Regions from separate parts of the Streptomyces sp. NPDC032198 genome, predicted to be linked through region 2. Evidence: riboswitches for the same ligand, from Rfam matches in the RefSeq annotation. Region 2 holds a riboswitch; the other holds the start of a gene.
The links. Region 2 has a riboswitch for cobalamin ahead of AB0E78_RS02440 (ABC transporter substrate-binding protein). Riboswitches for the same ligand answer to the same signal wherever they lie in the genome.

Region 1: it holds a riboswitch for cobalamin, as region 2 does, so the genes downstream of both, AB0E78_RS03340 (prenyltransferase/squalene oxidase repeat-containing protein) here and AB0E78_RS02440 (ABC transporter substrate-binding protein) in region 2, are expected to answer to the same signal.

What each region holds. Positions count from the first base shown of each region.
Region 1 covers NZ_JBEZVL010000001.1:704,784-719,486, forward strand. Annotated here, with positions in the region: gene AB0E78_RS03330 (aldehyde dehydrogenase) at 1-1,214, opposite strand, end outside; gene AB0E78_RS03335 (MBL fold metallo-hydrolase) at 1,428-2,477, shown strand; cobalamin riboswitch at 2,517-2,651, shown strand; gene AB0E78_RS03340 (prenyltransferase/squalene oxidase repeat-containing protein) at 2,775-3,992, shown strand; gene AB0E78_RS03345 (SCO2322 family protein) at 3,989-4,660, shown strand; gene AB0E78_RS03350 (energy-coupling factor transporter transmembrane component T) at 4,668-5,837, shown strand; gene AB0E78_RS03355 (ATP-binding cassette domain-containing protein) at 5,834-7,516, shown strand; gene AB0E78_RS03360 (ECF transporter S component) at 7,513-8,346, shown strand; gene AB0E78_RS03365 (transglycosylase SLT domain-containing protein) at 8,692-9,147, shown strand; gene AB0E78_RS03370 (steroid 3-ketoacyl-CoA thiolase) at 9,296-10,465, opposite strand; gene AB0E78_RS03375 (cytochrome P450) at 10,749-11,993, shown strand; gene AB0E78_RS03380 (hypothetical protein) at 12,321-13,853, shown strand; gene AB0E78_RS03385 (bifunctional glycosyltransferase 87/phosphatase PAP2 family protein) at 13,807-14,703, opposite strand, start outside.
Region 2 covers NZ_JBEZVL010000001.1:511,713-526,415, forward strand. Annotated here, with positions in the region: gene AB0E78_RS02385 (regulator) at 1-145, opposite strand, end outside; gene lipB (lipoyl(octanoyl) transferase LipB) at 366-1,283, shown strand; gene AB0E78_RS02395 (lipoyl synthase) at 1,401-2,366, shown strand; gene AB0E78_RS02400 (hypothetical protein) at 2,615-2,818, shown strand; gene AB0E78_RS02405 (DUF4191 domain-containing protein) at 2,849-3,550, shown strand; gene AB0E78_RS02410 (RDD family protein) at 3,680-4,147, opposite strand; gene glnA (type I glutamate--ammonia ligase) at 4,366-5,775, shown strand; gene AB0E78_RS02420 (GNAT family N-acetyltransferase) at 5,881-6,648, opposite strand; gene AB0E78_RS02425 (hypothetical protein) at 6,932-8,173, shown strand; gene AB0E78_RS02430 (ABC transporter ATP-binding protein) at 8,368-9,153, opposite strand; gene AB0E78_RS02435 (iron chelate uptake ABC transporter family permease subunit) at 9,150-10,145, opposite strand; gene AB0E78_RS02440 (ABC transporter substrate-binding protein) at 10,267-11,334, opposite strand; cobalamin riboswitch at 11,427-11,614, opposite strand; gene AB0E78_RS02445 (VOC family protein) at 11,622-12,092, opposite strand; gene AB0E78_RS02450 (helix-turn-helix domain-containing protein) at 12,098-12,961, opposite strand; gene AB0E78_RS02455 (HAD family hydrolase) at 13,226-14,368, shown strand; gene AB0E78_RS02460 (DUF2252 domain-containing protein) at 14,400-14,703, opposite strand, start outside.

The DNA of each region.
Region 1 (14,703 bases), 190 kb from region 2:
TTCACGGCCTCGCTCTCGTCGCCGTACGGGATGAGGCAGATGACCGGGCCGAAGATCTCCTCGCGGGCGATGCGCATCGAGTTGTCCACGCCGCCGAAGAGCGTCGGCTCGACGTACCAGCCCTGGTCGAGCCCGGCCGGACGGCCGCCGCCCGTCAGGATCTTGGCGCCCTCCTCCTGGCCGATGCGGATGTAGTCGAGCGAGCGCTGCTGCTGGCGCTTGGCGACGAGCGGGCCCAGTTCGGTCTCCGGGTCGAGCGGGTCGCCGACCTTGAGCGCGGACGCCGCGGCGGCGAAGGCCTCGGCGAACTCGTCGTAGCGCGAGCGAGGCACGAGGATGCGGGTCTGGGCCACGCACGCCTGGCCGTTGATCATCCAGGCGAAGGGGACGATGCCGGCGACCGCCGCCGACGCGTCCGCGTCCGGCAGGATCACGGCGGCCGACTTGCCTCCCAACTCCAGGGTCACGCGCGTGAGATTGCGCGCGGCGACCTCCATGACGCGCTTGCCCGCACCGACGGAACCGGTGAAGGACACCTTGTCGACGCCGGGGTGCCCGACGAGGTACTCGCTGACCTCGCGGTCCGCCGAGAGGATCGAGAGCACGCCCTTCGGCAGCCCCGCCTCATGGGCGATGTCGGCGAGTATGTAGGCGTCGAGCGGCGTCTCGGGCGAGGTCTTGAGGATCACCGGACAGCCGGCGAGCAGCGCGGGCGCGAGCTTGGCCGCGGCGGTGAACTGCGGGACGTTCCACGGCACCACGGCCGCCACGACGCCGACCGGCTCGCGCCGCACGAGGATCTTGCCGAGGGCTCCGTCGCGCGCCTCTTCATACGTGAAGTTCTTCGCGACCGTGAGCGCCGAGTCCCAGACCATCATCGAGGCGAGGGCCTGCACCATCACGCTCGCCGTGTAGGGGGTGCCGTTCTCGGAGCTGATGACGCGGGCGATCTCCTCGTGCCGTACGGCGAACGCGTCCTTGATCCTCGTGACGACCTCGATCCGCTCGTCGAGCGTCATCCGGGGCCAGGGGCCCTCCTCGAACGCCTTGCGCGCGGTGGCGACGGCCCGGTCGACATCGGCGGGCGCCGCGTGCGGCACGCGCGCGAAGACCTGGCCGGTGTGCGGCGAGACCACCTCGATGACGTCCGTGCCGAGGGGGTCCACCAGCTCCCCGCCGATAAAAAGCTGTCCGTGTTCCACGAGCTCGGTCATGGCTGACTGCCTCCTGCGGGATTCCGCCTGCGCGGCACGCTTTCTGACACTGTTTCAGAACTGATACCAGTTCTAGTTCCAGTAGTCCACGGAGAGCAAGATGCAAGTAGCCTGTCGAAACAGTCGACTTGGGCGATCATTGGAACTAGTTCTAGTTATGGTGACGGCGGCCGTGGTCGTGGCCGTGCAGCCGACGAGAGACGAGGGTGCCCGATGACGCAGGTGACCGATCCGAAGGCGACCGACCACGGCGGCGGCGTGTGGAGCATCAAGGTCCCCATCCCGGACAACCCCCTGGGCTTCACCCTGGTCCACCTCCTGGACACGGACGCCGGTCCCGTCCTCATCGACACGGGCTGGGACGACCCCACGTCCTGGGACGCCCTCGCCGAGGGCCTCACCGCCTGCGGCACGTCCGCCGACGCGGTGCACGGCGTCGTCATCACCCACCACCACCCCGACCACCACGGCCTGTCCGCCAAGGTCCGCGAGGCTTCCGGCGCCTGGATCGCGATGCACGAGGCGGACGCGTCGGTCGTCCGCCGCACACGGACCGGGCCGCCCGAGCGCTGGTTCGACTACATGGTGGAGAAGCTGACGGCCGCCGGTGCCCCCGCCGACCACCTGGCCCCCCTGGTGGCGGCCCGTGACGCGGGCCGCGCACCCCGGCTGCCCGGCCTCGCCGCCGCGCTCCCCGACCGCGGCATCACCCCCGGCGAGCTCCTCGAACTGCCGGGGCGCAGGCTCCGCGCGATCTGGACCCCCGGCCACACCCCGGGCCACGTCTGCCTGCACCTGGAGGAGGAGCACCCGGCGCGGCTGCCGGGCCACGGCCGGCTGTTCTCCGGCGACCATCTGCTCCCCGGGATCACCCCGCACATCGGCCTGTACGAGGACCCCGACGACGAGACCGTCACCGATCCCCTCGGCGACTACCTCGACTCCCTGGAGCGCATCGGCCGCCTGGGCCCCGCCGAGGTCCTTCCGGCCCACCAGTACGCGTTCGCCGACGCCCCGGCCCGCGTGCGGGAGATCCTGGCCCACCACGAGGAGCGCCTGACGGACCTGCTCGCCCTCCTGGCCGAGCCGCTCACGCCCTGGCAGCTCGCCGAGCAGATGGAGTGGAACCGCCCCTGGGCCCAGATCCGCTACGGCTCGCGGAACATCGCGGTCTCCGAGGCCGAGGCCCATGTGCGGCGCCTGGTGAAGCTGGGGCGTGCCGAGGCGGTCGGCCACGATCCGGTGCGCTACCGGGCGGTGTGACCTGCGGCCCGGGAGGCGGGCGCCCCGGACCGCTCCCCCCTACGGGCCGGTAGAGTGACCCCGTCGTCATCATGCCCGTACGGGGGAAAGCCGGTGCGAATCCGGCGCTGACCCGCAGCCGTGTACCGCGTCCAGCGGTGAGCCGGAATGCCCGGTACCGAGCATGACCGGCTCGCTTCATCGGGGCCCCCGATGAACGGCACCGTCGAGGTATACGGAGCCGGAGCCGCCCGGTGCCCGTGCCCGCACGCGCCCGTGCTGCCCCGCTCCCCCGCAGGGAGAGGCACCCGCCGCATCATGAACGTTCGCCGCAGCGCAGCGGTCCTGGCCGCCGTCGCCGTGATCGGTTCGGCCGCCGCCCCGGCCGCTTTCGCGGACAGCGCGTCCCCGTCGCCTTCCGCAGCCCTCCCCTCCGGCCTCTACGGAGACGCGGACCCCAAGTTCGACGGGGTGTTCCGGCAGTCGTACGCCCTGCTCGCCCAGGACTCGGCCGGTGTGAAGCCCGCCGCGAAGTCCGTCGACTGGCTCACCGGGCAGCAGTGCGCGAGCGGCGGTTTCGCCGCGTACCGCGCCGACGCGGGTGAGCCGTGCGACTCCAAGACGACGTTCGACAGCAACGCGACCGCATCCGCCGTGCAGGCCCTGGCCGCGCTCGGCGGTCAGAAGAAGTCGGTCGGCAAGGGCGTCGACTGGCTGAAGTCGGTGCAGAACAAGGACGGCGGCTGGGGCTACAGCCCCGGCATGGCCTCCGACGCCAACTCCACCGGCATCGTGATCGGCGCCCTCGCCGCGGCGGGCGAGAAGCCGCAGTCGGTGAAGGCCCAGAGCGGCAAGTCCCCCTACGACGCGCTGCCCGCCCTCTCGATGAGCTGTGACAAGGACGGCGGCGCCTTCGGCCTCGCGGACGCCAAGTCCGGCAAGCTCTCGCCGAACGCGGACGCCACGGCGGCCGGTGTGCTCGGCGCCCACGGCAAGGGCCTGGTCGTCGACGCCGCCGGGAAGAAGACCGCCGCCCCGAAGTGCGAGAAGGCGGACACCGCCGAGCAGGCGGCCTCGAACGGCACCGGCTACCTCCTGAAGACCCTCGCCAAGGGCGACGACCACCTGATGTCGTCGATGCCCGGCGCCAAGAACATGCCCGACCTGGGCAACACCGCGGACTCGGTGCTCGCGCTCGCCGCGGCCGGCCAGCCGGAGCAGGCCAAGAAGTCCGCCGAGTGGCTGTCGAAGAACTCCGCCGACTGGGCCAAGAAGTCCGGTCCGGCCGCGTACGCCCAGCTGATCTTCGCCGCCCACGCCTCGGGCCTGGACGCGCGTGACTTCGGTGGCGCGGACCTGGTCAAGCAGTTGAACGCGACCGGCCCCGCCCCGCAGGCGACCGAGGCCGCCGACGAGAAGAAGGACAGCGACGACGGCAGCGGCGTCAGCGTCTGGTGGATCATCGGCGTCGGTCTGGTCGCCGGTGCCGGCATCGGCTTCCTGTACAGCGGCAACAAGAAGAAGAAGCAGCCGTGACGCGGGGTCGCGTGCGGTGCGGGCGCCTGGTGACCGGGGCGCTCGTCGCCGCCCTGTCCGGCGTCCTCGCCGCCGCCCCCGCCCAGGCCGCCGGCTACCGCTACTGGTCCTTCTGGGACCGGGACGGCTCCACTTGGGCGTACGCGACCCAGGGGCCGAGCACCGCACGCCCCGACGACGGGGCCGTGCAGGGCTTCCGGTTCTCCGTGTCCGCCGACTCGAAGGACTCCGCGAAGCCGCGCGGCGCCGCGGACTTCGACACCATCTGCGCCAAGACCCCCGCCCAGGACGACCGCAAGCGGATCGCCCTGGTCATCGACTTCGGCACACCGGGTGACGCCCCCGAGGGCGAGACCCCGCCGAAGCCGCGTACCGCATGCGCGCGGATCGCGGACGACGCGACCAGCGCCGACGCGCTGGCCGCGGTCGCCAAGCCCCTGCGCTACGACAGCAACGCCCTGCTGTGCGCCATCGCGGACTTCCCGAAGTCGGGCTGCGGCGAGCAGGTCTCGGGCAACGGGGATTCCGGGAAGAAGCCGGCCCGGAGCACGGCCGGCGACGAGGACGGCGACTCCGGTGGCCCCTCCGTCGGTCTGATCGCGGGCGTGGCCGCCATCGCCCTGCTCGGCGGCGCCGCCGTCTGGCAGGCACGCCGCCGACGCGGCTGACCGCACGATGACCGATCACCCGAGCACCGCTCCCGGTGCGCTGCGGCGGCGCCTCGCCCCCGAGGCGCACCGGAGCAACGCGCTGCACCCGGGCGCCTGGTGGGTGTGGGCGCTCGGGCTCGGCGTCGCGGCGTCCCGCACCACCAACCCGCTGCTGCTCGGGATGCTGATCGGCGTCGCGGGCTATGTGGTGGCGGCGCGCAGGACGTCGGCGCCGTGGGCGCGGTCGTACGGCGCCTTCGTGAAGCTGGGTCTCGTGGTGATCGCGATCCGGCTCGTCTTCGCCGTCGTCCTCGGCTCCCCCATCCCCGGTACGCACGTCATCGTGACGCTCCCCGAAGTGCCGCTGCCCGACTGGGCGAAGGGCGTGCGGATCGGGGGCCGGGTGACGGCCGAGGGGCTGCTCTTCGCGCTCTACGACGGGGTGCGCCTGGCGGGTCTGCTGATCTGCGTGGGCGCCGCGAACGCCCTCGCCAGTCCGGCGCGGCTGCTCAAGTCGCTGCCGGGCGCGCTGTACGAGGTGGGCGTCGCCATCGTCGTGGCGATGACGTTCGCACCGAACCTGATCATGGATGTGCAGCGGCTTCGGGCCGCGCGGCGCCTTCGCGGGCGCGCGGACCGGGGCATCCGGGGGCTGCTCCAGGTCGGACTCCCGGTCCTGGAGGGCGCCCTGGAGCGGTCGGTCGCCCTGGCCGCCGCGATGGACGCGCGGGGCTTCGGCCGCAGCGCGCCGGTGCCCGCCGGGGTGCGCAGAGCAACCGCTGTCCTGACGCTCGGCGGCCTGATGGGCGTCTGCACGGGCACGTACGGGCTGCTCTCCGCGGACGGCACGGGCTACGGCCTGCCCGTCCTGGCCGCCGGTCTGCTCGCCGCGCTCGCCGGACTGCGCCTCGGCGGCCGCCGCTCCGTGCGCACCCGCTACCGCCCCGACCCCTGGGGCGTGCGCGCCTGGCTCGTCGCCGGTTCGGGGATCGCGGTGGCGGGCCTGACGATCTGGGCCGCCTCGTACGACGCGTCCGCCCTGCACCCCGGAGTCGTCCCCCTGACGGCGCCGACGCTGCCGCTGTGGCCCGCGGCGGCCGTCCTGGTCGGACTGCTGCCCGCCTTCGTGGCACCGGTGCCCGCCGATTCCGCCGCCCCTGTCCGCGCCCCCGCTCGCTCCAAGGAGCCCTCATGATCCGCTTCGAGGATGTCTCCGTGACGTACGAAGGGGTCGACGGGCCCACCGTGCGCGGGGTCGATCTCGCCGTGCCCGAGGGCGAGCTGGTCCTCCTCGTCGGCCCTTCCGGGGTCGGCAAGTCGACGCTGCTCGGCACGGTGAGCGGGCTCGTCCCGCACTTCACCGGGGGCACGCTGCGGGGCCGGGTGACGGTGGCAGGGCGCGACACCCGTACGCACAAGCCGCGTGAACTCGCCGATGTCGTCGGCACGGTGGGCCAGGATCCGCTCTCGCACTTCGTGACGGACACGGTCGAGGACGAGCTGGCGTACGGGATGGAGTCGCTCGGGCTCGCCCCCGACGTGATGCGCCGCCGGGTGGAGGAGACCCTGGATCTGCTGGGCCTCGCCGATCTGCGCGAGCGCCCCATCGCCACGCTCTCCGGCGGCCAGCAACAGCGCGTCGCCATCGGCTCGGTGCTCACCCCGCACCCCGAGGTCCTCGTCCTGGACGAACCGACCTCCGCCCTCGACCCGGCCGCCGCCGAGGAGGTCCTGGCCGTACTGCAGCGCCTCGTGCACGACCTGGGCACGACGGTCCTGATGGCCGAGCACCGCCTGGAACGGGTCGTGCAGTACGCGGACCAGGTGCTGCTGCTCGCGGCGCCGGGCGAGCCGCCCGTGCTCGGGGACCCCGCATCGCTGATGGCCCGCTCTCCGGTCTATCCGCCGGTGGTGGGCCTCGGCCGCCTGGCGGGCTGGTCCCCGCTGCCGCTGACGGTGCGGGACGCCCGGCGCAGGGCGGGCGCGCTGCGCGAACGCCTGGCCACGGCCGCGCCCCGGGAGGTGGCCGCCGTCCCGCGCCCCGACGCGCGCCCGGCGACGCGCTGGGCCCGGTTCCGTGGACGTACGCAGGCGGACGCGCCCGAAGCAGCCGCGAGCGTCTCCGGTCTGGCCGTGCGCCGGGGCCGTGTGGAAGCCCTGCGCCGCGTGGACCTCACCGTCCGCGCGGGCGAGACCGTGGCCCTGATGGGACGCAACGGCGCCGGGAAGTCCACGCTCCTCTCGACCCTGGTGGGGCTGCTCGAACCGGCGGCGGGCTCGGTCCGCGTCGGCGGCGCGATCCCGCACCGCACCGGCCCGCGCGAGCTGATCCGGCACGTCGGCCTGGTCCCCCAGGAGCCCCGCGACCTCCTCTACGCGGACACGGTGGCCGCCGAGTGCGCGGCGGCCGACCACGACGCGGCGGCGGACCCCGGCACCTGCCGCGCCCTGGTCACCGAGCTGCTCCCCGGCATCGCGGACGACACGCACCCGCGCGACCTCTCCGAGGGCCAGCGCCTCACCCTGGCCCTGGCGATCGTCCTGACGGCCCGACCGCCCCTGCTCCTCCTGGACGAGCCGACCCGTGGCCTCGACTACGCGGCCAAGGCCCGTCTTGTCACGCTCCTGCGCGGCCTCGCCGCCGACGGGCACGCCATCGTCCTGGCCACGCACGACGTGGAACTGGCGGCGGAACTTGCCCACCGGGTGGCGATCCTCGCCGACGGGGAGATCGTCGCCGACGGCCCGACCCCGGACATCGTGGTCTCCTCCCCGTCCTTCGCCCCGCAGACCACCAAGATCCTGGCCCCGCAGAAGTGGCTGACGGTCACGGAGGTACGGGACGCGCTGGACGCCGGGGGTGGGGCCGCGTGAGCAGCTCCCCCGTGGCCCGCCAGGCCCGCCCCATCCGCCTGGGCCCGCGCTCCGTCGGCGCCCTCGCGCTCGTCAGCGCGGTCGGTGTCGTGGCCTTCGGGTGGCCGCTCATCGCGGGCGGCGAATCGGAGCTGAGCGCGCACGCCCAGGACGCGCCGTGGCTGTTCGCGGCCCTGCTGCCGCTGCTGCTCGCCGTGGTCGTGGCGACCATCGCGGACGTCGGTCTCGACGCCAAGGCCATCGCGATGCTCGGGGTGCTCGCCGCCGCCGGTGCCGCACTGCGGCCGCTGGGCGCGGGGACGGCCGGGATCGAGCCGATGTTCTTCCTGATGGTGCTCAGCGGGCGGGTGCTCGGACCCGGGTTCGGCTTCGTGCTCGGTGCCGTGTCGATGTTCGCCTCCGCGCTGCTCACCGGTGGCGTCGGGCCGTGGATGCCGTTCCAGATGCTGTCCATGGGGTGGGTCTGCATGGGCGCGGGGCTGCTGCCGGGGGCGGACTCCCTGCGCGGGAAGCGCGAGCTGTGGCTGCTCGCCGCCTATGGGGCCGTCTCGTCCGTCCTCTACGGCACCGTCATGAATCTGCAGGGCTGGCCCTACCTCGGCGGCCTCGCCACCGGCGTCTCCTTCGTGCCCGGTGACCCCGTCGGCGAGAACCTCGGCCGCTTCATCGCGTACTGCCTGGCGACCTCCCTCGGCTGGGACCTCCCCCGGGCCGTCGTCACCGTCCTGCTGAGCCTTGCCCTCGGCCCCGCCGTCCTGAAGGCGCTGCGCCGGGCCACGCGCCGTGCCGCCTTCGAGGCCCAGGTCACATTCGAGGGCCCGAAGGCGTAGGCGGCCGTGGGCTCTCCGTTACATGGAGGTCCCAGCGAGGTGAGGCGGCCCACAGGACCAAGGTCCTCTACGAAGCAGGGCCGTAGATCATCCCTTATGACGCGGACGCGTCAAAACACCTTCCGACCTGGCGATTGAGAGCCACGTCACACGAAGGACCTTCCGCACACATGCGACATCCACTAGTAAAAGGGGTCATTGCGGAGGCGTTGCGGCCCTGCTTCTCTGGATCGAGTCGCACGGCGCTTCCGGCCTCAAGGCCACCGGCCCGACGCATTCCCTCAGCCACACCCCCGTGGCCCACGGCATGCCCGCGACACCATGTCCCCCACGGAAGGCCACGCTTTGTCCGCCACGCTCCTCCGCCGTATCGCCACCCCGAAGAAGGCCCTCACCGGTGCCGCTCTGGCCGCCGCCACGACCGGCATGGTGTTCATGGCGGGTCCGGCCCAGGCCGCGGCCCCCACCGCTGCGAAGGCCGCCGCTCCGGCCGCCGCCCCCGCTGCGGCTCCTTCCTCGGCGCAGGCGATCGCGAAGAAGATGATCCCGGACCCCGCGCAGTACAAGGCGTTCAGCAAGATCGTCGAGCACGAGAGCGGCTGGAACCCGAAGGCGACGAACTCCTCCTCCGGCGCCTACGGCCTGGTCCAGGCTCTCCCCGCCTCGAAGATGGCTTCGGCCGGCGCGGACTGGAAGACCAACCCCGAGACCCAGATCAAGTGGGGCCTCGACTACATGAACGACCGCTACGGCAGCCCGGTCGGCGCCTGGAACCACTGGCAGGCCAACGGCTCGTACTGAGCACTGAGCACTGAGCCGACAGGACTCCCCGAGTCACCCGAAGGCGGCCACCCCTCTCCAGGGGTGGCCGCCTTCGTCGTACGCGAGCCGCCTTCGTCATACGCGAGCCGCTTCGGCGTACGCGAGGAAGCAGCAGGAAGCAGACTGCTCACAGCCGCTGAATGATCGTCCCCGTGGCCACCGCGCCGCCCGCGCACATCGTGATCAGCGCGAACTCCTTGTCGCGGCGCTCCAGCTCGTGCAGGGCGGTGGCGATGAGCCGCGCCCCGGTCGCCCCGACGGGGTGCCCGATGGCGATCGCGCCCCCGTTCACGTTCACCTTCTCCAGGTCCTGCTCGAAGACCTGCGCCCAGCTCAGCACCACCGACGCGAAGGCCTCGTTGATCTCCACGAGGTCGATGTCCTTCAGGGACATCCCCGCCTTGCCCAGGACCGCCCGCGTCGCGTCGATCGGGCCGTCCAGATGGAAGTGCGGATCGGCGCCCACTAAGGCCTGCGCTACGATCCGCGCGCGCGGCTTCAGCTTCAGGGCCCGCGCCATCCGCTTCGACGCCCACATGATCGCCGCCGCGCCGTCCGAGATCTGCGAGGAGTTCCCCGCGGTGTGCACGGCGGTCGGCATCACCGGCTTGAGCCGCTCAAGGCCCTCCATCGTGGTGTCCCGCAGCCCCTCGTCCCGGTCGACGAGCCGCCACATGCCCTGCCCGCCGGACTGCTCCTCCTCCGTCGTGGGGACCTGGACGGCGAAGGTCTCGCGTTTGAAGCGCTCCTCGGCCCAGGCGGTGGCGGCGCGCTCCTGCGAGATGAGGCCGAGCGAGTCGACGTTCTCCCTGGTGAGGCCGCGGTTGCGGGCGATCCGCTCGGCCGCCTCGAACTGGTTGGGAAGGTCGACGTTCCACTCCTCGGGGAACGGCTTGCCGGGACCGTGCTTGGAGCCCGAGCCCAGCGGCACCCGCGACATCGCCTCGACGCCGCAGCTGATGCCGACGTCGATGACACCGGCCGCGACCATGTTGGCGACCATGTGGCTCGCCTGCTGCGACGAGCCGCACTGACAGTCCACGGTCGTCGCCGCGGTCTCGTACGGAAGACCCATCGTGAGCCAGGCCGTGCGTGCCGGGTTCATGGACTGTTCCCCGGCGTGCGTGACCGTGCCGCCCACGATCTGCTCGACGCAGTCGGCGTGGATGCCCGTGCGCCCGAGGAGCTCGCGGTAGGTCTCGCCGAGCAGATAGGCGGGGTGGAGATTGGCGAGCGCGCCGCCGCGCTTACCTATGGGGGTGCGTACGGCTTCGACGATGACAGGTTCCGCGGCCATGGGCGTCCTCTCCATCCACATCCCGCGGGAGTGTCCCGGCACCCACGCGGAGAACTAGTACGCGTTCTAGTTCTGCATGCAGTCTGCTGAGCGCGACCCCGGCACCGCAAGGGGCTTGCACGCACCTTGCGCACTACCTGCACGAAAGCCGTGCCGTCGAGGGCCTTGCCTCTTGTAGAACCCGTTACTACCTTGCGGGGCATCTCCTGATGGACCGTCAGAATCAGGAGCCCGGACCCCGAACCGAGACTCAGAACCCAGAACTGAACTCCTGGAGTTGCCGATGCCCTGTCCAGCGCTGCCCGACGGGTTCGACTTCACCGACCCCGACCTGCTCCAAGAGCGCGTGCCCCACCCGGAGTTCGCCCAGCTGCGGCAGACGGAACCGGTGCGCTGGATCACCCAGCCGCCGCGCATCTCCGGCTTCGACGACTCGGGCTACTGGGCCGTCACGCGGCACGCGGACGTCAAGTACGTCTCCACGCACCCGGAGTTGTTCTCCTCCAACCTCAACACCGCGGTCATCCGCTTCAACGAGACGATCAGCCGCGACCAGATCGAGGTCCAGAAGCTGATCATGCTGAACATGGACCCGCCCGAGCACACCCGGGTCCGCCAGATCGTGCAGCGCGGCTTCACCCCCCGCGCCATCCGCTCCCTGGAGGACGCCCTGCGCAACCGCGCGGGCTCCATCGTCGAGACGGCCCGGGCGAACGCCGCGGCCGACGGATCCTTCGACTTCGTCACGAACGTGGCCGTGGAACTTCCCCTCCAGGCCATCGCCGAGCTCATCGGCGTCCCCCAGGACGACCGGACGAAGATCTTCGACTGGTCCAACAAGATGGCGGCCTACGACGACCCGGAGTACGCGATCACCGAGGAGGTCGGCGCCGAGGCGGCCATGGAGATCGTCTCGTACGCGATGAATCTCGCCGCCGCCCGCAAGGAGTGCCCGGCCAAGGACATCGTCAGCCAGCTGGTGGCCGCCGAGGACGAAGGCAACCTCTCCTCCGACGAGTTCGGCTTCTTCGTCATCCTGCTCGCGGTGGCCGGCAACGAGACGACCCGCAACGCCATCACCCACGGCATGCACGCCTTCCTCACCCACCCCGAGCAGTGGGAACTCTTCAAGCGCGAGCGCCCGGACACCACCGCCGAGGAGATCGTGCGCTGGGCGACCCCCGTCGTCTCCTTCCAGCGCACCGCCACCCAGGACACCGAGATCGGCGAGGCGAAGATCAAGAAGGGCGACCGCGTCGGCATCTTCTACTCCTCGGCCAACAACGACCCCGACGTGTTCGAAGAGCCGGAGAAGTTCGACATCTCCCGCGACCCGAACCCCCACCTCGGATTCGGCGGCGGAGGCCCGCACTTCTGCCTCGGAAAGTCGCTCGCGGTCCTGGAGATCAACCTCATCTTCAACGCCATCGCGGACGCGCTGCCCGATCTGCGGCTCGTCTCCGACCCCCGCCGTCTCCGCTCGGCCTGGCTGAACGGCGTCAAGGAACTGCAGGTCAGCACCGGCTGACCTGTTGGCCAGGGAGGCAGGGACAACTCCCTCCTACGCCCTGCCCCTGCCTCCCCCGGGCCTCCCCGGGCCGCCCACAGCCCCGTGCGCCACCTGTGGGCCACCTGCAGGTCACCTCTGCGCCATCAGGCTGAATATCCGGCCATCAGGTGGCCTGAGCCAACGTTCCCGTTGCCTAACGCGTCTTGAGAAGCAAACCTTGCCTCTCCAAGACTTCGAACGGAAACGGTTGCCGTGGTCTCCGCCGGTCTTCCTCTCGCCCCGTCGGACAGCAGCACACCCACGGGGCGGAAGGGAAGCCTCCGGGAGTTCTGCCGGCGCAACCGGATCCCGCTCCTCGCCACCCTGCCCACCCTGCCGCTGTACGCGGTGTGGGCGGCGTTCCTCGCCACCGGCGGCGGCGACCTGGCGGCCCAGGAGGCGTGGGCGCGCTTCGCCTCCGAGCACGGGGCGTCCGCGTACGGCCTCTTCTGGTACGGCGGCATGCACACCGCCAACTACAGCCTGATCTCTCCCTACTTGATGGCCGCCGTGGGCGTGAAGACGGTGACGGTGGTGTCGGGCGTCGCCGGTGCCTGGCTGGTCGCCGCGCTCGTCGAACGCACCGGGCTTCGGCGCCCGCTGTGGCCCGCGGTGCTCGCCTCGCTCGCGGTGTGGTGCAACGTCGCCTCGGGGCGCACGACGTTCGCACTCGGCATCGCCTTCGGGTTCGCCGCGTGCCTGATGCTCGTGCGGGAGCGCCGTGTGGGGGCCGCCGTGGTGTGCGCGGCGCTCGCCACCATGTCCAGCCCGGTGGCAGGGCTCTTCCTTGTGGTGGCGGGCGCGGCCTACTTCTGCGTGCGCGACTGGGGGCGGGCCGCGGCGCTGATCGTGCCGCCGGTGGTGGTCGTGGGGGCGACCACCGTGCTTTTCCCCTTCAACGGCGAGCAGTTGATGCCGTTCGACCGGATCTTCCCGCCGGTCCTCCTCAGCCTCGCGCTCATCGTGGCGGCTCCGCGCGAGTGGCGGGTGCCGCGGTGGGGGGCCGCCGTGTACGCGGCCGGGACGGTCCTGACGTATCTCATCCCGTCCCCGATCGGCACGAACGTGGAGCGCCTCGCGGAGCTGCTCGCGCCCACCGCGCTGCTCGGCGCCCTGCTGGTGCCCGCGCTGACCCGCGCACGCCGCATCGTGCTCATCGTCGCCCTCGTGCTGTCCACCGCCTGGGTGACGCAGAAGACGGTGGACGACCTGACGGTGTCGACGACCGTGCCCGAGTGGGCCGCCGACACCCAGGGCGTGGTGCAGGAGCTGGAGCGGCTCGGCGCCGACCGGGGGCGCGTGGAGGTGGTCCCGGCCCGCAATCACCGCGAGGCCACGGCCCTGGCGCCGTACGTGAACATGGCGCGCGGCTGGAACCGCCAGCTCGACATCGAGCGCGGCCGTCTCTTCTACGACGGGACCTTCTCGGCCGCGACCTACCGGGCGTGGCTGGACAAGTGGGCGGTCGGCTATGTGGTGCTGCCCTCGGGCAAGCCGGACGGGTTCGCCGAGGACGAGGCGGCCCTGGTCACCGGCGGCCCCGAGTGGCTGGAGCCGGTGTGGCGGGACGCGAACTGGCGGGTGTTCCGGGTGAAGAACGCGGTGCCGATGGTGTCGAGGCCGGCGACCGTCGTGCGGGCGACGGGCTCGGACCTGACGGTCCGTGTGCCCACGCGCGGGCCGGTGACGCTGCGCCTGGTGTACTCGCCGTGGCTGCGGGCGGAGGGAGCCTGCCTGAAGCGGCACGGCGAGTTCACCCGTCTCACGGTGCCCACGCCCGGCACGTACCGGATCAGCTCGGGGTACGGTCCTTCGCCGAGTCCTTCGACATGTCGATGACCGGCTCCGCGCCCGTGGCCACCTTCAGAGTGCGGCCCACCCGGGGCCCGGCCAGGAGGTGGCCGATGGCGAAGCCCGCGCCGACGACGGTCGCGCCGCCGACCGCGTCCAGGACCCAGTGGTTCCCGGTGGCGACGATCGCGGAGACCGTGCACAGCGGATGCAGCAGGCCGAGCGCCTTCATCCACCACTTGGGCGCGAGGGCCACGATCACCACACCGCACCACAGCGACCAGCCGAAGTGCAGTGACGGCATCGCCGCGTACTGGTTGGTGAGCGCGGTCAGCGTGCCGTACTCCGGCTTGCTGAAGTCCTGTACGCCGTGGACCGTGTCGATGAAGCCGAGGTCCGGCATGAGACGCGGCGGGGCCAGCGGGTAGAGCCAGAACCCGACGAGCGCGAGGACGGTCGCGAAGCCGAGGGCCGAGCGCGCCCAGCGGTAGTCGGCGGGGCGCCGGACGTAGAGGACGGCGAGGACGCTCAGCGGGACCACGAAGTGGAACGACGTGTAGTAGAAGTTGAAGAACTCCTTGAGCCAGTCGACCTTCACCACCGCGTGGTTGACCCAGTGCTCGATGTCGATGTGCAGGAACTGCTCGATCGCGTAGACCTGTTCGCCGTGCTGCTCGGCGGTGGCCCGGCCGCCCGAGTTGGTGCCGCCCGTCGCGGCGAGGCGTGCCTGCTGGTAAGCGGAGTAGCCGACGCGGATCAGGAGGAGTTCGAGGAGGAGGTTCGGGCGGGTGGTGACCCGGCGCCAGAACGGGAGCAGCGGCACCCAGCTCCAGCGCGCGGGCACAGGCGCGGCGTAGTCGGTGGGGATGGGCGCCTGGTACTCCGCCGCCGTACGCGA
Region 2 (14,703 bases):
AGGTCTTGTCGTACCGCAGATCGAGACCGTGCTCGAGGCCCAGCTGATCGACGCGGCGCGCGAGCCCCGCATTGGAGAACCCGGCTTCTGAGATAAGCGCGGCTAGCTGGCGGTTGGGGGTGCGCTGCGGAGGTCGTTCCGTCATCAGCTGTGCGGTCTCCTGCCTTTCGGGCGTTGCCTTGAGCAGCCCTTATGGCTCCGTGAACGGCGTGAATGTAACGGCCCTCACCGCCCTCATCGCGGCCTTCGACCCGCATTCATCCGATCGTGTGAGGATTGACCGGACGACTGACGAGAATCCGCTGCCCGTACAGTGGCTGGGGGCGCGATATGTGCACGGTGCAGGTTCTAGGGAGGCACTTGCCGTGAGTGAGTTTCAGTTCGTCCGTCTTGGCTTCGGCCCGGATTCGGTCGAGTACCAGGAGGCCTGGGACGAGCAGCGCCGCGTGCACGCCGCCCGCTTCGCCGACGAACTCCCGGACACGTGTCTGCTGCTCGAGCACCCGCCGGTGTACACCGCGGGCCGCCGCACGGCGGACAGCGAGCGCCCCCTGGACGGCACGCCTGTTGTGGACGTGGACCGCGGCGGCAAGATCACCTGGCACGGCCCGGGACAGCTCGTGGGCTACCCGATCCAGAAGCTGCCGCGCCCGGTGGACGTCGTAGCACACGTACGCCGCCTGGAAGAGGCACTTATCCGTACGTGTGCGGAGTTCGGCCTGGAGACGAGCCGCGTCGAGGGCCGCAGTGGCGTATGGGTTCTGGGTGACCCCCGTCAGGACGCAGAGCAGCGTCCGGCGCTCGGCGGCCTGGACCTCGACTTCGACCCCCGGCTCCAGGACGACGAGTTCGACGCCCGGTTCAACGGCCCGGAGTACGCCCCGTCCAACGCGGGCCAGCGCCGTGAGGACCGCAAGATCGCGGCCATCGGCATCCGCGTCGCCAAGGGCGTCACGATGCACGGCTTCGCACTGAACGTGAACCCGGACAACACCTGGTTCGACAAGATCATCCCGTGTGGCATCCGCGACGCCGGTGTGACGTCCATCTCGTACGAACTGGGCCGCGAGGTCACGATCGCCGACGTGCTGCCCGTCGCCGAGAAGCATCTGCGGGAGGTCCTGGAGAACGCGGAGCTCAAGCCGCGGCTCGTCGAGAAGGCGGAGACCCCCGGCAATGCGGCCGGGAGCCCCCGGAACACGGCTGAGATCCCCGGGAACGCGGCTGAGAAGACGGCCCAGGAGACGGTTGAGAACCCGGTGGCCGAGAAGGCGACCGCCTAGACAGCTCGGGCCGCGGGGAATGCACCCCGTGGGCCAGAGGTTGGCCGAACGTAAGCCCAACGACATCACGGGCGTACCCTGGTGTGCGCCGAAGAATCGAAGCTACAGGGAGCCGATGTGTCCGCAGTCGCACCCGACGGACGCAAGATGCTGCGCCTTGAGGTCCGGAACGCCCAGACCCCGATCGAGCGCAAGCCCGAGTGGATCAAGACCCGGGCGAAAATGGGCCCCGAGTACACGAAGATGCAGAACCTCGTGAAGAGCGAGGGCCTGCACACGGTCTGCCAGGAGGCGGGCTGTCCCAACATCTACGAGTGCTGGGAAGACCGCGAGGCCACGTTCCTCATCGGCGGTGACCAGTGCACACGGCGCTGCGACTTCTGCCAGATCGACACGGGCAAGCCGCAGGCGCTCGACCGCGACGAGCCGCGCCGCGTGGGTGAGTCCGTCGTCACGATGGACCTGAACTACGCCACGATCACCGGCGTCGCCCGCGACGACCTGGACGACGGCGGCGCCTGGCTGTACGCGGAGACCGTGCGCCAGATCCACGCGATGACGGCGGAGCGCGCCGAGGGCAAGACCAAGGTCGAGCTGCTCATCCCCGACTTCAACGCGGACCCCGACCAGCTGGCCGAGGTCTTCTCCTCGCGCCCCGAGGTCCTCGGGCACAACGTGGAGACGGTGCCGCGCATCTTCAAGCGGATCCGCCCCGGCTTCCGTTTCGAGCGTTCGCTCGAGGTCATCACCCGCGCCCGTGAGGCCGGTCTGGTCACCAAGTCGAACCTCATCCTCGGCATGGGTGAGGAGCGCGAGGAGATCAGCGAGGCGCTGCACGCGCTGCACGACGCGGGCTGCGAGCTCATCACGATCACGCAGTACCTGCGCCCGACGCCGCGCCACCACCCCGTGGAGCGCTGGGCCAAGCCGCAGGAGTTCGTGGAGCTGAAGGAGGAGGCCGAGGAGATCGGCTTCTCCGGCGTCATGTCCGGCCCGCTGGTCCGCTCCTCGTACCGCGCCGGCCGTCTCTACCAGATGGCGATCGAGAAGCGCGGGGCGTATGTCGCCTCGCAGGCGGTCTGACCGCGGGCGAAAGCCCGACTGTGTGAATCGGCGCACAAACGACTACTGATGAGTAGTGGCCGAGATGACGCGGCCTCTACGGTCCCCGCAGGTGAGGGGGACCGTAGAGGCCGCGTCAATGTTTCGAGGCCCGGCGTCAAGGCTTCATCCGTGTTTGACCGGTCGGTCACGCCCTGGTAACACCAATCAGTGACCCTGGAATTACCCCACGTACAGCCCTACCCATAGCCGCTCAGGAGGGCCCCACCATGCAGGCCGCGCCCGTACGCGCCACCGCCATCCCGTCCGTCACCGACGCACTGCGCGCCGTCGAGTCGCTTCTCATGAGCAGCGGCCAGCGCACCGCTCGCCGCAACGCCTGGACGTCCGTGCTCGACGACCGGCGTCGCGCCAAGGACCGGGCCGAGGCGCTGAGTGTGCTCGAAGGGGCGATGCCAACCCGCACGTCGTAGTCACCTCCAGGGGCACGTAGACTTCACGACATGGCGAGGAAGGAAACCGCGGCGGACGCCGCGAACCCCGGGCGACTCAAGCAGATTGCCCTGACCTACAAGATGACCCGCAAGGCCGATCCGCGGATCGGGCTTGTCATCGCGGCTGTGGGGATCGTCACCTTCGGTGTCCTCCTCGCGATCGGCTTCTTGATCGGTCACCCGATCTATCTCGGCATTCTCGGCTTTGTGCTCGCCTTCCTCGCGATGGCGATCGTCTTCGGGCGCAGGGCGGAGCGTGCGGCCTTCGGGCAGATGGAGGGCCAGCCCGGTGCGGCGGCCGCGGTGCTCGACAAGATCGGCCGTGGCTGGACGACGACTCCGGCGGTGGCGATGAACCGCAGCCAGGACGTCGTGCACCGCACGGTCGGCAAGGCCGGCATCGTGCTCGTCGCCGAGGGCAACCCGAACCGGGTGAAGAGCCTGCTGGCCGCCGAGAAGAAGCGCATGGCCCGCGTCGTCTCCGACGTCCCGGTGCATGACGTCATCGTCGGCACCGGCGAGGGCCAGGTCCCGCTGAAGAAGCTGCGTACGACGCTTCTGAAGCTGCCCCGCGTCCTCCAGGGCCCGCAGGTCACGGCGACCAACGACCGGCTGCGCGCTATGGGGGACCTCATGAGCAACATGCCGTTGCCGAAGGGGCCCATGCCGAAGGGCGCTCGCATGCCGCGCGGCGGCCCGAAGATGCGCTGACCTCTCCCCTGTCCTTCCCCTGCTTTTCCCTACGTCGACGAAAGGCCCCGGAACCGATCGGTTCCGGGGCCTTTCGTCGTACCCGCGCTCATGCACTCATGCGCTGCGGCTTGCTCTGTGGCTGAACTGCTAGATCCGCACCTGGACGGCGCGGCCGAGGCGGTCGTGCAGGCCGCGGCCGTCGCGGTCCCAGATCAGGGCCGGGACGGCGACGCAGAGCAGCACGCTGCGGACGAGGACGCGGCCGATGCCGAGCCGTCCGCCGCCCTCGGCGATGACACGCAGCCTGAAGAGGGCCTTGCCGGGGGTGCAGCCGACCGTGCCGACCGTCAGGACGGTCATGACGAAGAAGATGCCCAGCGCCCAGTTGCCCATCGCCTGCTGGTCACCGCGAGCGAACAGGCCGTATGCGATGAGCATGCACAGGGCCCAGTCGACGGCGATGGCGCCCATGCGCCGCCCGGGCCGCGCGATCGATCCCGGCCCCTCCTCCGGCAGGCCGAGCTGCTCGCCCCGGTACCCGAAGTCGACGCCCGCGTCCTCTGCCGCCGCACGAGGTCCGGAGAGCCACGATCCGATTACTTGCCTGTTGTCCACCCGTCCACGGTACTGCGCCCGTTTTCGTACGAGGACGGTCGGGGTAGGGCGAATGACACCCGGCGTGAACCCGGCTCGGTTAACTTCCGCGAAACAAATGGGTCATGCTTGAGAAATCCCCCGTCCCTATGGTCGGGTCCCAGCGTGTGCCACCGCACTGGCCGCACAACGAGCTACAACCCCGTCCCCGCCTGGGGGTCGGGAGTAGGAGGAGTTGGATGTTCCAGAACGCCGACGACGCAAAGAAGTTCATCGCGGACGAGGATGTGAAGTTCGTAGATGTCCGGTTCTGCGACCTGCCCGGAGTGATGCAGCACTTCACGATCCCGGCAGCGGCGTTCGACCCTGACGAGGAGCTGGCGTTCGACGGATCGTCGATCCGCGGCTTCCAGGCCATCCACGAGTCCGACATGGCGCTGCGCGCGGACCTGTCGACCGCCCGGGTCGATCCCTTCCGCCGCGACAAGACCATCAACATCAACTTCTTCATCCACGACCCGATCACGGGCGAGCAGTACAGCCGTGACCCGCGCAACATCGCCAAGAAGGCCGAGGCCTACCTCGCGTCCACCGGCATCGCGGACACCGCGTACTTCGGCCCCGAGGCGGAGTTCTACGTCTTCGACAACGTCCGCTTCCAGACGTCGGCGAACGAGAGCTTCTACCACATCGACTCCGAGGCAGGCGCCTGGAACACCGGTGCGGTCGAGAACAACCGTGGCTACAAGGTCCGCTACAAGGGCGGCTACTTCCCGGCCCCGCCGGTGGACCACTTCGCGGACCTCCGCGCGGAGATCTCCCTGGAGCTGGACAAGAACGGCCTCCAGGTCGAGCGCCAGCACCACGAGGTCGGCACGGCCGGCCAGGCGGAGATCAACTACAAGTTCAACACGCTGCTCGCCGCGGCCGACGACCTGATGCTCTTCAAGTACATCGTGAAGAACGTCGCCTGGCGCAACGAGAAGACCGCGACCTTCATGCCGAAGCCGATCTTCGGTGACAACGGCTCGGGCATGCACGTGCACCAGTCGCTGTGGGCGAACGGCGACCCGCTCTTCTACGACGAGCAGGGTTACGCGGGCCTCTCGGACACCGCCCGCTACTACATCGGCGGCATCCTCAAGCACGCCCCCTCGCTCCTCGCCTTCACGAACCCGACGGTGAACTCCTACCACCGCCTGGTCCCGGGCTTCGAGGCTCCGGTCAACATGGTGTACTCGCAGCGCAACCGCTCGGCTGCCATGCGTATCCCGATCACCGGCTCGAACCCCAAGGCCAAGCGCGTCGAGTTCCGCGCGCCGGACCCGTCCTCGAACCCGTACCTGGCGTTCTCGGCGCTCCTGATGGCCGGCCTTGACGGCGTCAAGAACAAGATCGAGCCGCCGGAGCCGATCGACAAGGACCTCTACGAGCTGGCCCCCGAGGAGCACGCGGGCGTCGCCCAGGTCCCGACCTCCCTCCCGGCGGTCCTCGACGCCCTCGAGGCGGACCACGAGTACCTCCTGGCCGGCGGTGTCTTCACCCCCGACCTGATCGAGACGTGGATCGACTACAAGCGCACGAACGAAATCGCCCCGATCCAGCTGCGTCCGCACCCGCACGAGTTCGAGCTGTACTTCGACATTTAAGAACGCCGCAGGTCAGAGCGAGTTTCCGCTCGCCTGGGCCGTTCGTTTGTGGGCCGTCGGCCGTGCTCTCCCCTTCCGGGAGGCACGGCCGACGGCCTTTTCGGGTCACGTGCCGATGGCGTACTCGGTGAAGTGGCCGCATGGGGTGAAGCCCAGGCTGCGGTAGACCGGCTCGCCCTCCGGGGATGCCTGTAGGACCGCTGTCTGGTGGCCCGCGTCGCGTGCGGTGCGCAGCGTCGTGTGGGTGATGGCGGCGCCGTAGCCTCGTCGGCGGTGATTCTTGAGGGTGGAGATGTTGTAGATGCCGGCCACGCCCGCGTGGAAGAAGACCTCCGCGGTGCAGACCGGCAGGCCGTCCGCGTAGCCGATCAGGAAGTGCGCCGGGCAGTCGGCGGCGAGAGCCTGGTCCGCCGTCTCGGCGTAGAACTGGCGGACCGTGGCGGACGCCGGGTCCCAGTTCGCGGCCAGCAGTGTCGCGTAGTCGGCGAGGTGCTCGCGGCTTGTCACCCGGCGGATGACCAGGCCGTCGGGCTGCGGGGGCGGCGGCAGCGTGCCGCGCAGGTCCTTCCACATCCCGGCCTCCGTCTCCGATGGCACGATGCCGGTGGCCTCCAGGTGTGCGCCCAGGTTTGGCGGCGTCGACGCGGGGCCGACCCACCAGGAGAACGGGCGGCCCGTGGTGGCCAGTTGCCGGACGGTCTCCGTGACGCGTCGCGGGGCGGAGTCCTCGGTGAAGCGGGCCGCCGCGACGATGTTGAACGTGTCGTCGTGCAGCCCGCTGTCTGCCACCAGGAGGTCGTCCGCCTCGATGATCGTCGCGCCTGCCAGGCGCCGGTGGAGATGGCCGGCGTGCTCCGCCAGGTTCAGCTCCATCCTGGCCTGCAGGTCGGCTTCACCATCGGCGGTCCGCGGACTTGGTGCGGCAATAGTGGTCTATTTCAGCAGTTCGGAGTGCGCGTCGTCATGGGGTTTTCGGGCCCTCGGCGCCGGTGGGCAGGTCGTATATCGGGCGACTCGTGTCTGTGCCTCGTCCTACCATCGCCGTCACGGTGGGCGGTGGGCGGGACGAGTGGGGGGTGCGGCAGTGATGAGTTGGTTCGGTGGGGGCGAGGGTGCTGGGCTCGTGCGAGCTGTCCGCGGGGCTTCCCTGCGGGACATGCTCGATGTGTCGGATCCTGCCGCCTGGATCGCGTTCGATGCCGACGTACGTGGGATGTCCTTGCGATGGGACGAGTTGGGGGCTGGTGCGGGTCGGGTCGCCCTTGATCTTTGCAGCTACGACGGCAGGGTGCGGCAAGCCGCGTTGCGGCAGGTCTCGGGGTATCCGGAGCTGTTGCCGCTCGTCGTCATTCGCTGTTCCGACTGGGCCGCGCCCGTACGGGAGGTCGCGCGCCGTCTGCTGCGGGCCATGCTGCCCCGGCTCGATGCCGCGGAGCTGGCCGCCCTCGCGCCCGTGCTGTTGCGCGTGGGACGCCGGGAGCGTGGGGTCTTCGGCGTCGAGCTGTTGCGGGACGGCGTGAGCGGGGTGGCGGGTGAGCGGCTCGTGGCGTTGCTCGGTCATGCGGATCCCGTCGTACGCCGCTTCGCCTGTCGCATCGCCGTCGACGAGCACGTTCTTCCCACCGGGCAACTGGCCCGTACCGCCGCCCTCGACAGCGACGTCGTCGTGCAGAACCTCTGCGCCGACGCCGCCCTCGCGGGCATCGGAGAGGGTGGGGGATCGGGTGCGGGAACTGGTACTGGTACTGGTACTGGGGCGTACCTCGATGTCGTCTCGGTCCTCCTCGGGGCGCGCAACCCCCGCGTCCGCTCCGCCGGTGTCACCGCCCTGCGGCGTGTGGGGCGGGCGGAGGCGGCGCGTGCGTTCCTCGCGGACCGTTCGGCGCTCGTGCGGGCCTGTGCCCGTTACGTCCTGCGGCAGGGCGGGGCCGATCCGCTGCCCGTTTATCAGGAGTGGTGCGCCGACCCCGGCGACGCCGCGTTGCCGCCCGGCGCGGCCATCGGTCTGGCGGAGTGCGGGAGCCGCACGGATGCCGCACTGCTCCTGCCGCTCCTCGCACACGCGGTGCCTGCGGTCCGGGCACGTGCCGTGGCCGGGCTGCGGCTGCTCGACGTGGCGGGCACCGAGCGGTTGCGGGCGCTCCTGGACGATCCCGCGCCCGCCGTTGCCCGCGAGGCCTCCGTCGCGCTGCTCTCCAGCGCGCGGCAACTGCCCACGGAGTGGTTGACGGCGCGTATCGGGCCGGAGCGGCCCCGGCACACCCGCGTCGCCGCCTTCCGGCTGCTCTGCGCACAGGGTGGAGCAGCTCAACTGGCCGCCGCTGCGGCCCTATTGGACGACCCCGACGCCAAACTCCGGCGCCGGGCCGAGCAGATCACACAGGGCCGCCGGCACTGACCTCGCAGGGAGGGCGGGGGGTAACCCAACGGCCTCCGCCGCAGCGGCGGGGTAACCCAACTGGCCTCCGCCGCAGCCCTGTTGCGGGACCCTGACGCCAAGCTGCGGCGCGCGCCGCCATGTGCGATCGCGGGGCACGCCACCGGCACCTCACGATGTGCCCAGGTGAAGGTGAAGGTGAAGGTGAAGTCACCCTACGTGCGCAGGAAGCGGATCCACGGGCGTCCGTCCACGTCCGCCTCCCCCGGCGTCACCACCGCCCGTACCCCGTACACCTTCGCGATCAGTTCCTCCGTGATCACTTCCGCCGGTGTGCCCGACGCGTACGCCGCTCCCTCGCGCAGGACCAGTACGTGGTCGCAGAACATCGCCGCCAGGTTCAGGTCGTGCAGGGCGATCACGCTGGTCAGGGGGAGGTCCGACACCAGGGAGAGGAGGTCGAGCTGGTGCTGGACGTCCAGGTGGTTGGTGGGTTCGTCGAGGAGCAGTTCCCTGGGCTTCTGGGCCAACGCCCTTGCTATCTGGACCCGTTGGCGTTCGCCGCCCGAGAGCGTGTGCCAGGACTGGGCCGCCCTGTCGGACAGGCCCGTGCGGGTCAGGGCCTCCCGTACCGCCTCTTCGTCCTCCGGCGTGGACGGGGACCATGCCCTGCGGTGCGGGATGCGGCCCAGGCGTACCACTTCCCCCACCGACAGCTCCACCTGCGTCGTGGCCTCCTGGTCCACCACCGCCACCCTGCGTGCCACCGTGCGGCGGCCCACCTCACGCAGCGGATCGCCGTCCAGCGTGACCACTCCCGACGTTGGGGCCAGGACGCCCGCCAGGATGCGGAGGAGGGTTGTTTTTCCCGATCCGTTGGGGCCCAGGAGACCGACCGTCGCCCCGGGGGGCGGGGACAGCGTCACTCCGTCGACTATCAGGCGGCCCGCTGCCGTTCTGGTGACTCTGTCCGCTCGTAGGCCGGAACCGGCCGCGCTCATGTCGTCCTCCGCGTGCGATAGAGGACAAGGACGAACGCCGGGACGCCGATCAGGGACGTCACCACCCCCACGGGAACCTCCTGCGGGTCGAGGACCGTGCGGGCCAGCGTGTCCACCCACACCAGGAACACGGCGCCCGCGATCGCCGTGACCGGGAGCAACCGTGCGTGACCGGAGCCGACGAGCGCTCGGGCCGCGTGCGGCAGGACCAGGCCCACGAAGCCGATGGCGCCCGCGCTGCTGACCAGCGCCGCCGTCAGGAGGGCCGTGACGGAGAGCAGCAGGAGCCGGGTGCGGGCCACGTGGACGCCCAGCGTCGCCGCCGCGTCCTGGCCGAACGCGAACGCGTCCAGGGTCCGCGCCTGCGTCAGACAGATCGCGAGGGCCGCGAAGAGCACCGCCGCGCACAGCCAGACGTCCGTCCAGCCCACCCCGCTCAACGAGCCGAGCAACCAGAACATGACGCTCCGCGTCGTCTCCGCGTCGCCCGACGTCAGGATCACGAACGAGGTGAGGGCGGAGAAGAGCTGCATCGCCGCCACGCCCGACAGGACCACCCTGTCGGCGGTTCCGCCCAGGGTGTGGCTGAGGAGCAGGACCAGCGCGAAGGAGCAGACAGCCCCGGCGAAGGCGCCCGCCGAGACCGACACCACTCCCCCGCCGACCCCCAGGACGACGATCGCGACCGCGCCCGTCGACGCGCCGGACGAGACGCCGAGCACGAAGGGGTCGGCGAGCGGGTTGCGCAGCAGCGACTGGAGGACCGTTCCGCAGACCGCGAGGCCCGCGCCGCAGACCGCCGCGAGGAGCGTGCGCGGCATGCGCAGGTTCCAGACGATGCCGTCCCTGATGGGTGTCAGCCGCGCCTCTCCCCAGCCGAGGTGGGCCGCGACCGCCGACCACACGTCCAGTACGGAGATGTCGGCGGGGCCGATCGTGACGGCCACCGCCACGGAGAGGGCGAGGGCGGCCAGGCCCGCCGCCCAGAGCAGGGCGCGGCGTACACCGCCCGCGACGCCGACACGGGAACCGGCGCCGGCGCCGACACCGAGACCGACACGGGCACGGGCACGGGCGCCGACACCGGCGCCAACCCTCACTTCGCGAGCCCGATCACTTGGCGAGCCCGAACTCGCGCAGCGCGTCCGCGACTTGCTCCACCCCGTCCACCGTACGGATCGTCGGGTTCATGGCCTGGCCGCTCAGCAGCACGTACCGCTTCTTCTTCACGGCGGTCAGGTTCTTGGTGACCGGGTTGGACTCCAGGAACTCGATCTTCTTCTTCGCGCTCTCGGCCGTCTGCGACTTGCGGGTGAGGTCGCCGATGACCAGGACGTCCGGGTCGCGGTCCGCCACCGTCTCCCAGTTGATCTGGGGCCACTCCTCGCGGGTGTCGTCGAAGACGTTCTTCGCACCCAGTTCGCGGGTGATGATGCCGGGTGCCCCGCAGCAGCCCGCGATGTAGGGCGCGTCGGAGTTGGCGAACCAGTAGAGGATCTTCGCGCCGGACGCGTCGACGTCCCGCGTCGCCTTGGCCACCCGGCCCTTGAGCTCCGCGATCAGGCGCTCGCCGCGCTTCTCGACCCCGAAGGCCTTGGCCAGGTCCCGCACTTCGCCGTAGACGGTGTCCATGGTGAGCGTCTTGACGCGGCTGCCGTCGCCGTCGCCGCTGTTGTCCTTGCCCGCGCAGTCGGAGGGCGAGACATAGGCGGGTACGCCGAGTTCGGCGAACTTGGCGCGGTCGGCGACGCCGCCCTTGCTGACCGTCGCCAGGAAGGAGGCGGTGACGAAGTCCGGTTCCTGGGCGAGGACCTTCTCGAAGGAGGGGTAGCTGTCGGCGAGGCGCTCGACCTTGGCGTTGTCCTTCGCCAGGCCCTTGAGCACCGGGTCCGTCCAGGTGCCGGTGCCGGCCATGCGGTCGGCGAGGCCGAGGGAGAGCAGGATCTCGGTGGAGCCCTGGTCGAGGGAGACGGCCCGCTGCGGCGGTGCCTTGATCTCCGCCTTCTTGCCGCAGGAGGTGAGGGTGAGCGGGTACCCGCCGGCCTTCTTGTCCGTGTTCGATGCGGTGGAGGTCGCCGACGGGCCTCCGCAGGAGGTCAGCGTGACGGCCAGGGCCATGCCGAGGAGGAGGGCAGGAACGCGTGCACGACGGGCGGGCCTACGTACGCGACGGGCTGGCATACGTACACGACGGGCTGTGGAGGACACGAGATCCCTTGAGTCTCACGGCTCATACGCGGAGCCTGGCCTGCTTCGTCACCTCCGCCGCCCGGTGTGCGGACGAAGGTGCCAGCAGGTCTTCGGACTCGGGGATCGGCCGGGCGGGGCGCCTTCCCAGGCGTCCGTGGACGCCCAGTGGCCGTGGCCCCGCCCGTTCCCCCTCACCGCTGCGCGTCAGTTCCGGATTCGCACCGGATTCCCTGGCCCTGGTGTGGGTTTGACTGGCTTGCGCAAGTTATCACGCGAGGTCAGGACGGCTGCTCGGGCCTCGGTGCGCCGCGGTAGGTGCCGAAGGACCACTTGTTGCCCTCGGGATCGGCGATCGCGAACTCCCGGCTGCCGTACGGCTGGTCCTCGATCTCACGGATGATCTTGACCCCCGCGGTGCTGAGCCGCTGATAGAGCTCGTCCACGCGGTCGGTGACGACGTACGCCCCGAAGGTGCCCGGCTTCAGGCACCAGTCCTGGGACTTCTCGTCGTACGAGCCGAGCATGATCGCGCCGCCCTCGGGCCAGTCGAGCTCGGCGTGGGCCACGCGGCCGCCGTCCTCGTAGACGGCGGTGCGCAGGAAGCCGACCGTGCCGACCAGAAAGTCGATCAGGGCGGGGGCGTCGTGGGCCTGGAGGGTCGGCCACACATCGGGGGCGCGCCCGGCGGAGGTGGGCTGGGACGAGGTCTGGGTCTGGGTCTGGGGTTGCTGCTTCTCGTTGGCGTTCATGGGTCCTACTCTTCGCTCCCGCCATGGCTCCCGGCTTGGATATTCCGGCACTCTTCGGCCAGCCAGCCGCTGGGGCTCGCTCCGGTGTACTGCCGGAAGTCCCGCACCAGGTGGGAGTGGTCGTAGTAGCCGCAGTCGGCGGCGACGCGGGCCAGGTCGGGGGCGCCGCCCGCCGCGACGGGGCGCACGACGGCGTTGCGTGCGCGCTGGAAGCGCATCAGGCGGCCCGCCTGCTTGGGGCTCAGGCCCGTCTCGGCGCGGAAGAGCGTGGTCAGCCGGCGTTCGCTGAGCGCGACGTGCCGGGAGAGGCCGCGCAGGGTGCCCACCCCCTGGTGCCGGGCCAGCCAGGCCCAGGCCTCGGTGACCTCGGGGCGCACGGAGCCGCTGGACGCGTCGGCCGCGCGCTGCCTCAAGTAGCCGGACAGGGAGGCGAACCGCTCCTCCCAGGTGCCCTGCTCGCACAGCAGCTCCCGTACGTCGGCGGCGCGGCGCCCCATGACCTCCGCGCCGGGCGTCACGAGCTCACCGGCCAGTTCCGCTGCCGGTACGCCGAGCAGGGCGCGGGCGGCGAGCGGGTGGACGGCGAGCTGGATGCCCGCCTCGTGCTCGGGCCGTACGACGTAGGCCGGGGACTGGTGCAGCCCGCCGAGGACGATGTCCGTGCGGACGGCGTCACGGCCGCCCGCCTGCTCGGGGGTGCCGCCGGTGACGACGGGGCCGTCCAGCGAGAAGATCAGCGTCAGGTACGGGGAGGGCAGACCGCGGTGCAGGCCGGGCCGCTCGCCCTCCGTGCGGTAGCCGACGGCGGACACCACCATGCCGTCGAGCCGCGGGGCGGCCCGCACGAACTCCCGGGAGACGGTCTCCATGCCTCCCAGTATGCGAGGGGCACGGCTCCGAAGCAGGCCGGAGCGTGAACCACGAGGCAGGCGGGAGCAGGCCCGGAAGAGCGCCCGGAGCAGGCCCGGGAAAAGAGTCCCGAGCAGACCGGGCGTCTGACGCTGCTACCCCCGCCCGCCCGTCCCATGCCCGTTCCGTCCGGTGATGTCGATCATGGGAATCCGCCGCCCGACCCCATACGATGACCCGCCGCTCCGGACGGGGCGCAGACCGCTCTCAGGGGGCACAAAACCATGGCAGTAAAGGCAAAGGGCAAGCTGGCCGTCATCGGCACGGCGGGCGCGCTCACCGCGGCCGTCCTCGCGGGGACGGCGCTCTGGCCGAGCACGGACGCGACGGCCGCGGACGCCTCCGCCACGACGGCCAAGACCGCCGCGAGGACCACGGCCGAGCTGAAGCACTGGCCCAAGCCGGTCGCGAAGAAGCTGGGCAAGGTCATCGCGAAGAACGAGGGCAAGGGCGCGTACGCCGTCTTCGACGCGGACAACACGACGTACCGCAACGACCTGGAGGAGTCCCTCCTGCCCTTCCTGGAGATGAAGGGGGTGCTGACCCGCAAGTCGATGGACCCGTCGCTGAAGATCATCCCCTTCAAGGACACGGCGAAGCACAAGGAGAGCCTCTACAGCTACTACAACCGGCTCTGCGAGGTCGACGACCAGGTCTGCTACCCGTGGGCCGCGCAGATCTTCTCCGGTTTCACGCTGAAGGAGCTCAAGGGGTACGTCGACGAACTCCTCGCCTATGACAAGCCGATCCCCGCCGAGTACTACGAGGACGGGAAGCTGACGAAGACCGAGGTCAAGACGCCCGAGTTCTTCCCGGGCATGCAGGAGCTCTACAAGTCGCTGCGCAAGCACGGCATCGAGGTCTACGTCGTCAGCGCGGCCAGCGAGGACCTCGTACGCATGGTCCTCGCCGACCCCAAGTACGGCTACCACGTGAAGCCCGAGAACGTCATCGGTGTCGGCCTGCAGCTCAAGGACCGCAAGACCGGCGAGGTCACCAGCTCCCGCAAGGAGATCGCGGAGGGCCGCTTCGACGAGAAGAAGCTCGCCGGGCGTGAGCTGACGCCGAACCTGTGGGCGCCGCTGACCTGGTACCAGGGCAAGCCCGCGGCGATCAGCACGTACATCGACGAGTGGAAGAAGCCCGTCCTGGTGGCCGGCGACACCCCGAAGAGCGACGGCCCGATGCTGTTCCACTCGGCGGACGTGCGGCACGGCGGTACGCGGGTCTGGGTCAACCGCAAGGACTCGTACATGAAGGAGCTGGACGGGATGAAGCGGAAGAACGCCGACCGGCAGCGCGAACTCGGCCAGAAGGTCACCGCGGACAAGCGGTGGCTGACGGTGACGCCGGACCAGATCGGCTAGCCGTCCCCGGTACGTCGCGGCGCCGTAGGGGTCACTCCTGCGGCGCTGCACCGTCCTGACCGGCCGCGTCCACCAGGCCCGAGGCGATCGCCTCGGTCAGTGCCGCGTGGTCCTGGGTGTTCTGCGCGGTGTAGCGCAGTGCGAAGTCCGCGATCGCCCGGTCGAACGTGTCGGAGCCGCCGAGGTAGGCGGCGATGGCGATGCGGTCGCCGGAGCGGGCGTGGGCGCGGGCCAGGGCCGTGCCGCAGAGCCGGGCGTAGGAGCTCAGTTCCGCGGGGGACATGGTCTCGATGTCGGCGGAGCCCTTCATGTCGCGCAGCTGACGCCAGTAGAAG